Regions from separate parts of the Rossellomorea sp. GCM10028870 genome, predicted to be linked through region 1. Evidence: a T-box and tRNA genes for the amino acid it is inferred to sense, from the RefSeq annotation. Region 1 holds a T-box; the other holds one or more tRNA genes.
The links. A T-box is a leader RNA that pairs with one kind of tRNA and senses whether it is charged. The one in region 1 lies ahead of ACFQWC_RS06890 (tryptophan--tRNA ligase), so its partner is inferred to be a tRNA-Trp.

Region 1 (3,380 bases):
GGATTGTGATTGGTGATAGATTGTCTGACTTCAAAGGAGCAGAGGCAAATCACTTTCTTTCGATAGGTTGTGCTTTTGATTTTTCTCAGGAAAATGAATTGCGTGAAGCGGATATTGTGGTTGAAGATCTCTTGGAGGTTAAAGATTATCTGGAGGAAATGAAATAAAGGAGGGATACGGGTGGAGGAAGAACAACTAGCCGTCTTTGATGAATACGGTAATAGGATTGGAGTAGCGAGTCGTTCCGAGGTTCATTTAAAGGGATATTGGCATGAAACTTTTCACTGTTGGCTTGCGCATTATGATGAGAGTAGTGGAGAGACCTATATTTACTTCCAACTGAGAAGTGATAAGAAAAAGGATTTCCCTGGCTTGCTTGATATTACCGCCGCTGGACATATCTTGTCAGAAGAGAAGATTGAAGACGGCGTAAGAGAAGTTCATGAAGAGCTTGGACTTCTTATTAAGATAGATGAACTGCAATCATTAGGAATTGTAAAAGGGGAATTAGATCAACGGGATATGATCGATCGGGAACTAACTCACGTATTCCTGTATTCCAAGCCGGTTGCATATGACGAGTTTCAACTTCAGTTAGAAGAAGTGTCCGGTATTTTCCGTACGACTCTTCAAGACTTTAAAGCCCTCGTTCAACAAACGAAAGCGGAAATAGAAGTAGAAGGATTTCATATTAATGAAACAGGAAAAACGGACTTCATTAAGCAAAGGGTGAGTTACCATCACTATGTTCCTCATGAAAGGTCCTACCTTCTTGAAATAATTGCGCGCATATCGGCTCATCTTTAGAAATTAATTCGTACTTCCCATAGTCAATATGGATAATAAAGGCTATCATAGTAATCTGGTACATACATAATGAGATACGAAAGTAGGAGGACACACTTGAACGGCACAGCACATATGGCTATTGGAGCAGCAACGGGATTTATTGTGGCGAACTCATTTGGATCTGGTCCTGACATAACCGCCACACTTGTGGCAATAGGCGGGGTATCCGGACTCATGCCTGATATGGATATTGACGGAAAGCTTAGTAACAAGGTTACTTTTTCACCCAAAATGATCAGAGCAGTGGCACAAATCATTGGTTTTTTAATGATGGTGTACAGCTATCTTGAAGGAATTGGGAAAGAACAATGGCTCGGGATTGGATATGGTGCAGGAATGATGATTCTCTCGAGTTTCATTACCCAGAGAAGGATGCTGATGATTACCGGCATCGGTGTGACAGCATGCGGTTGGCAGTTGAATGAAACGTGGTTATGGTTGTTGGGCATTTATATTTTCGTTGCCTCATTCGTTTCACATCGCAGTTATACTCACTCTGTTCTTGGAATTGTATATTATGGCATGATTGCCCATTATCTGGAGTCATCAATAATGATTGATGGAGTTTTTGAAGCGTGTGTAATCGGATATGCAAGTCATCTGATCGCGGATATGAAATTTCTCCCTTTTAATAAGAGAGGCATAAAACTTTTCCTTCCTCTTTCATCTAAAGAAATCTAAAATGTGTTTTCGCCTACTTGACCATTATTTCCTGATACATTAAAATAATGGAAACACTAAAATAGTTAAATGCGATGAGGAAGAAGAGTAGACGAACGAAACATTTCAGAGAGCTGATGGATAGTGAGAATCAGTATGGTGAAATCGTTGAATGGGCTTTTGAGCATCCAGGCTGAAATGAAGTAGGTTATGGCGGAGGGTCTCACCGATAAAAGAGACGATGTATCGAAGGCGACTTCTGTACATATGAGTGCGTTTACTAAAGTGTAAGCGAATGAAGGTGGCACCACGGGTTTCTCGTCCTTTTTTAGGGGATGAGAAGCCCTTTTTGTGTTTGGTTTTATTATTTTAGACGGGGGGATTGTTATGAAAAAACAAGTTCTGACTGGTATCAAACCAACAGGCAGGATTCATTTAGGGAATTATATTGGCGCCATTAAACCGGCATTACGATTGGCAGAGAATCAATCCTACAACACCGCTTATTTTGTTGCGGATTATCATGGGTTAACGAAGATACATGATCAGCATGAAATGAAAGAACTATCTTATGGAGTGGCGGCAGCTTGGTTAGCATTAGGGTTGGATCCTGATCGAGCGATTTTTTACCGTCAATCTGATGTACCTGAGATTTTTGAATTAAGCTGGATCCTCGCTTGCTTTGCACCGAAAGGATTAATGAACCGGGCCCATGCATATAAATCAATAGTTGAAGATAATCAAAAAAGGGGCAGAGAAGTAGATGCAGGGGTCAACATGGGCTTATTCACCTACCCGATATTGATGGCGGCGGATATCCTTCTATTCCAAACGGAACTGGTTCCTGTCGGTAAAGATCAAATTCAGCATGTCGAAATTGCAAGGGACATTGCAGAAAACTTTAATAAGCAATATGGCGAAACATTTGTTCTTCCCGATTATGTGATACAGGAAGAAACATCTGTTCTACCGGGACTTGATGGACGAAAAATGAGTAAAAGCTATAACAATACCATCCCATTATTTGAAGAATCAAAAAAGCTTCAAAAACTAATCAATAAAATCAAAACAGATTCTTCACCCCCTGAGGAGCCTAAGGATCCTGAATCGTCCGTCATATTTTCGCTTTATAAGGAATTTGCAACATCCGATCAAGTTGAAGAAATGAGAAGGAGATTTCAAGGCGGAATAGGGTGGGGAGAAGCGAAAAAAGAGCTATTCCAAGTCATGAATTCATTTATCGAGGAACCTCGATCCAAATATGAAGAACTAATAGCCAACCCCAAGAGGCTGGATGCCATTTTAAAAGAAGGAGCCGATAAAGCAAGAGAAAAGACGATTCCATTTATGAAAGAAATTAAAAGGAAAATGGGTATCTTTCATTAAATAAAATGAATCGCTCTATTTTTTGAATTCAGCCATTCATCTGGAGTTGATTGGAGGGAATGTGCGGACCTCTGCAAGAATATAGAAGCAGACGAAAAACGGCTCAAAAAGTTGCGTCACTATGTATGCTTCATTTTCGGATAATTCATAATTCTCATTGACATTTGTTCTTCTTTGTTATAAGTTATGGGAAAGTTATTTTTCACAAAATCATATAGTTTCTTATCAAGAGAGGTAGAGGGACTGGCCCGAAGACACCTCAGCAACCAGCCACAGTTTTAGGTATGGTGCTAATTCCAGCAAGTTGATGTCAACTTGGACGATAAGAGGGAGAACGAACGTACAAAACCTTCTTATTTTCATTAAGAAGGTTTTTTTGTTTTTTCCCTTTTCGTTTACAGGGAAAGAAAAGGAGAGAAGAATATTGAAAAAACATATTGATACTTTGCTTGTCCAGGCGGGAAACCGGAAAGATCCTGCAACGG
Region 2 (3,380 bases), 780 kb from region 1:
GGTAGATAGGTCAGAGATGGAAGCATGGCGACATGTGGAGTTGACTGATACTAATCGATCGAGGACTTAACCACACTATAAAGCGGAGGCGGCTTGACCAGAAACGACAAGCATTTTTGGGCAATCAGAAGAGGGTGCCTTTTACCCTCAGCTGATTGAACTGAAATGACCTCGAGTCTCTAGCCGCCGGAGCTGGAATGGTATCTACTTGAAGAAGTAGATGCACAATTGGTCGGTATTCGGCTTTCTTGACATCAATTCTTTATCTAGTTTTCAGGGAATAAATTTTATAAGAAAATATAAAAAAAGCCTTGAAAAAATATATCTACGCGATATAATAATACTTGTCCTTAAAAAAGTGACAAGGAATTGTCTGGTGACAATGGCGAAGAGGTCACACCCGTTCCCATGCCGAACACGGAAGTTAAGCTCTTCAGCGCCGATGGTAGTTGGGGGATCTCCCCCTGTGAGAGTAGGACGTCGCCAGGCATATCGTTCCGCAGTAGCTCAGTGGTAGAGCTATCGGCTGTTAACCGATCGGTCGCAAGTTCGAATCTTGCCTGCGGAGCCATTATATGGAGAGCTGTCCGAGTGGCCGAAGGAGCACGATTGGAAATCGTGTAGACGGTTAACGCTGTCTCAAGGGTTCAAATCCCTTGCTCTCCGCCATAACACTTCTTCTTATTAAGGCCCATTGGTCAAGCGGTTAAGACACCGCCCTTTCACGGCGGTAACACGGGTTCGAATCCCGTATGGGTCACCAACACTTTTTTCCAAAAATGAAATAAAACAATGAATATAATGGAGGATTAGCTCAGCTGGGAGAGCATCTGCCTTACAAGCAGAGGGTCGGCGGTTCGATCCCGTCATCCTCCACCATGATTTTTCACGAAGCATAAGCTGAGTTGAATAATCATCCTTAATTTATAAGTTTAACTTAACAAATCATATCGTCGCGGGGTGGAGCAGTTCGGTAGCTCGTCGGGCTCATAACCCGAAGGTCGCAGGTTCAAATCCTGTCCCCGCAATACCATTTTTGACTTTGGATAGTATAATCCTTAATGAGTCACGCATGGATAGTTATTTTCGCTATTGCGAGGTAATGAAAGTTATTTTGCTGGCGCAACTCATGGTAAAAAAATTTGCAGGCGCGAAAATTTTTGGTCCGGTAGTTCAGTTGGTTAGAATGCCTGCCTGTCACGCAGGAGGTCGCGGGTTCGAGTCCCGTCCGGACCGCCATATTTATTTTGCATAATGGCTCAGTAGCTCAGTTGGTAGAGCAATGGACTGAAAATCCATGTGTCGGCGGTTCGATTCCGTCCTGAGCCACCATTTATTACTTGATGCCGGTGTAGCTCAACTGGTAGAGCAACTGACTTGTAATCAGTAGGTTGGGGGTTCAAGTCCTCTTGCCGGCACCAACCGAGTGATTTACTATTTGGAGGGGTAGCGAAGTGGCTAAACGCGGCGGACTGTAAATCCGCTCCTTCGGGTTCGGCAGTTCGAATCTGCCCCCCTCCACCAAGATTTTTTTCCTAGCGTAAGCGGAGTATGGAACCCCAGCTAATAGCAGGAAGATTCATTGGAAACCAATTATATTTCATAGGGGTATAGTTTAAAGGTAGAACGAAGGTCTCCAAAACCTTTGGTGTGGGTTCGATTCCTACTACCCCTGCCAATTTTATCATGGCGATTGTGGCGAAGTGGTTAACGCACCTGATTGTGGTTCAGGCATTCGTGGGTTCGATTCCCATCAGTCGCCCCATAAAAGTCACATTTTCATTTCCGTGACATATACTATCAGTGGGCTATAGCCAAGCGGTAAGGCATCGCACTTTGACTGCGACATGCGTTGGTTCGAATCCAGCTAGCCCAGTAGTGCGGAAGTAGTTCAGTGGTAGAACACCACCTTGCCAAGGTGGGGGTCGCGGGTTCGAATCCCGTCTTCCGCTCCAATATTAAGGCGGCATAGCCAAGTGGTAAGGCATGGGTCTGCAAAACCCTGATCACCGGTTCAAATCCGGTTGCCGCCTCCAAATGTAATGCCGGTGTGGCGGAATTGGCAGACGCGCACGACTCAAAATCGTGTTCCTCTGGAGTGCCGGTTCGACCCCGGCCACCGGTACCATTCGCGGGTGTAGTTTAGTGGTAAAACCTCAGCCTTCCAAGCTGATGATGAGGGTTCGATTCCCTTCACCCGCTCCAATTTACATATGATAGACTTTCTCATTAGAGGAAGTCTTTTTTTATTGTTCTGAGACTGAAATTTAGGAGGTAAATGTGGAAGAATGTAATAAATGAGTGGATTTTAGTGTGGATCAATGAGTAACAGCTTTATTTTAGTAGGATAAGGGGGGAGATTCGAAGTTTTTCAATATTATAGATAGTATTAGTAGCATTTTGTACAGGAATGGAGTTGAAAAAAGACTATTTTAGAGTGAAAATGATAATTTTACATAAAAAAGCGACTCTCTATAACTATATAACTGCTAGATTTATAGGCACTTGATAATTTATTATCGAGTTTAGCAGATATATTATCGACTTTTCGGATTTATTATCGAGTTTGGCAGATATATTATCGACCTTTCGATTTTATTATCGACCTTTCGATTTTATTATCGACTTTGCTACATTTATTATCGACTTTCCAATTTTATTTTCAAATTCACCACATTTATTTTCAATTCCAGCATTTTATTTTCAAAATCGCATTGTACCCTACGTTCACCTTATCAAGCCAAAGAAACCCAACCTTTTCATTTACCCATCACCAACCCATCCCAAACCCATTTAGTCAAAATTTTGCACCTTCTTTGTCAATTGAGTCCCCCTATTTAAGAAAGCGCTCCCATTATAATGTAAGAAAGCGATTACATTATTAGGGGTGGTGATACGGGTGGAAACCAAGATTCAGACTGGACCAGTAAGCCCAGATGCGCAAATCAAGGCGGTTACGAAGAAGAAGTTCAAGTATAAGAGCTTGCTGACGTATGCTGCCTTTGTTGGACCGGCACTTATATTTTTTTTAGTGATTCAGATTCTTCCATTTTTGATGGGGGTGTATTATTCGTTTACCTCATGGAATGGTGTCAGCTCAGTTGTAGAGTGGGTTGGATTTGATAACTACAAAAAGATCTTCACAGATGATAAGACATTTTTTAATTCCTTTATGTTCACGACGAAGTTTATGTTTGCGGCTGTGATTATTAGTAATTTAATAGGTTTCGGGTTTGCACTTTTACTGAATGCAGCATTGAAGACGCGAAACATTTTGCGGACAGTGTTTTTTATTCCCAACGTAATTGGTGGATTGCTACTCGGATTCATCTGGCAGTTCATCTTTGTGAAAGGATTTGCATCACTCGGGAATATGACGG

Region 2: it has a tRNA-Trp gene. The T-box ahead of ACFQWC_RS06890 (tryptophan--tRNA ligase) is inferred to sense a tRNA for this amino acid. The anticodon was not compared.

Annotation. Positions count from the first base shown of each region.
Region 1 covers NZ_JBHTGN010000001.1:1,316,875-1,320,254, reverse strand. The annotation lists gene ACFQWC_RS06905 (HAD hydrolase-like protein) at 1-167, shown strand, start outside; gene ACFQWC_RS06900 (NUDIX hydrolase) at 181-807, shown strand; gene ACFQWC_RS06895 (metal-dependent hydrolase) at 904-1,530, shown strand; T-box leader at 1,596-1,838, shown strand; gene ACFQWC_RS06890 (tryptophan--tRNA ligase) at 1,897-2,895, shown strand; SAM riboswitch class I at 3,115-3,224, shown strand; gene ACFQWC_RS06885 (methionine biosynthesis PLP-dependent protein) at 3,320-3,380, shown strand, end outside.
Region 2 covers NZ_JBHTGN010000001.1:2,094,140-2,097,519, reverse strand. The annotation lists partial or broken rRNA gene ACFQWC_RS10850 (23S ribosomal RNA) at 1-74, shown strand, start outside; rRNA gene rrf (5S ribosomal RNA) at 373-489, shown strand; tRNA gene ACFQWC_RS10840 (tRNA-Asn) at 497-571, shown strand; tRNA gene ACFQWC_RS10835 (tRNA-Ser) at 578-669, shown strand; tRNA gene ACFQWC_RS10830 (tRNA-Glu) at 689-763, shown strand; tRNA gene ACFQWC_RS10825 (tRNA-Val) at 804-879, shown strand; tRNA gene ACFQWC_RS10820 (tRNA-Met) at 955-1,028, shown strand; tRNA gene ACFQWC_RS10815 (tRNA-Asp) at 1,163-1,239, shown strand; tRNA gene ACFQWC_RS10810 (tRNA-Phe) at 1,257-1,332, shown strand; tRNA gene ACFQWC_RS10805 (tRNA-Thr) at 1,346-1,421, shown strand; tRNA gene ACFQWC_RS10800 (tRNA-Tyr) at 1,441-1,524, shown strand; tRNA gene ACFQWC_RS10795 (tRNA-Trp) at 1,605-1,678, shown strand; tRNA gene ACFQWC_RS10790 (tRNA-His) at 1,690-1,765, shown strand; tRNA gene ACFQWC_RS10785 (tRNA-Gln) at 1,805-1,876, shown strand; tRNA gene ACFQWC_RS10780 (tRNA-Gly) at 1,881-1,955, shown strand; tRNA gene ACFQWC_RS10775 (tRNA-Cys) at 1,963-2,036, shown strand; tRNA gene ACFQWC_RS10770 (tRNA-Leu) at 2,045-2,128, shown strand; tRNA gene ACFQWC_RS10765 (tRNA-Gly) at 2,132-2,205, shown strand; gene ACFQWC_RS10760 (carbohydrate ABC transporter permease) at 2,900-3,380, shown strand, end outside.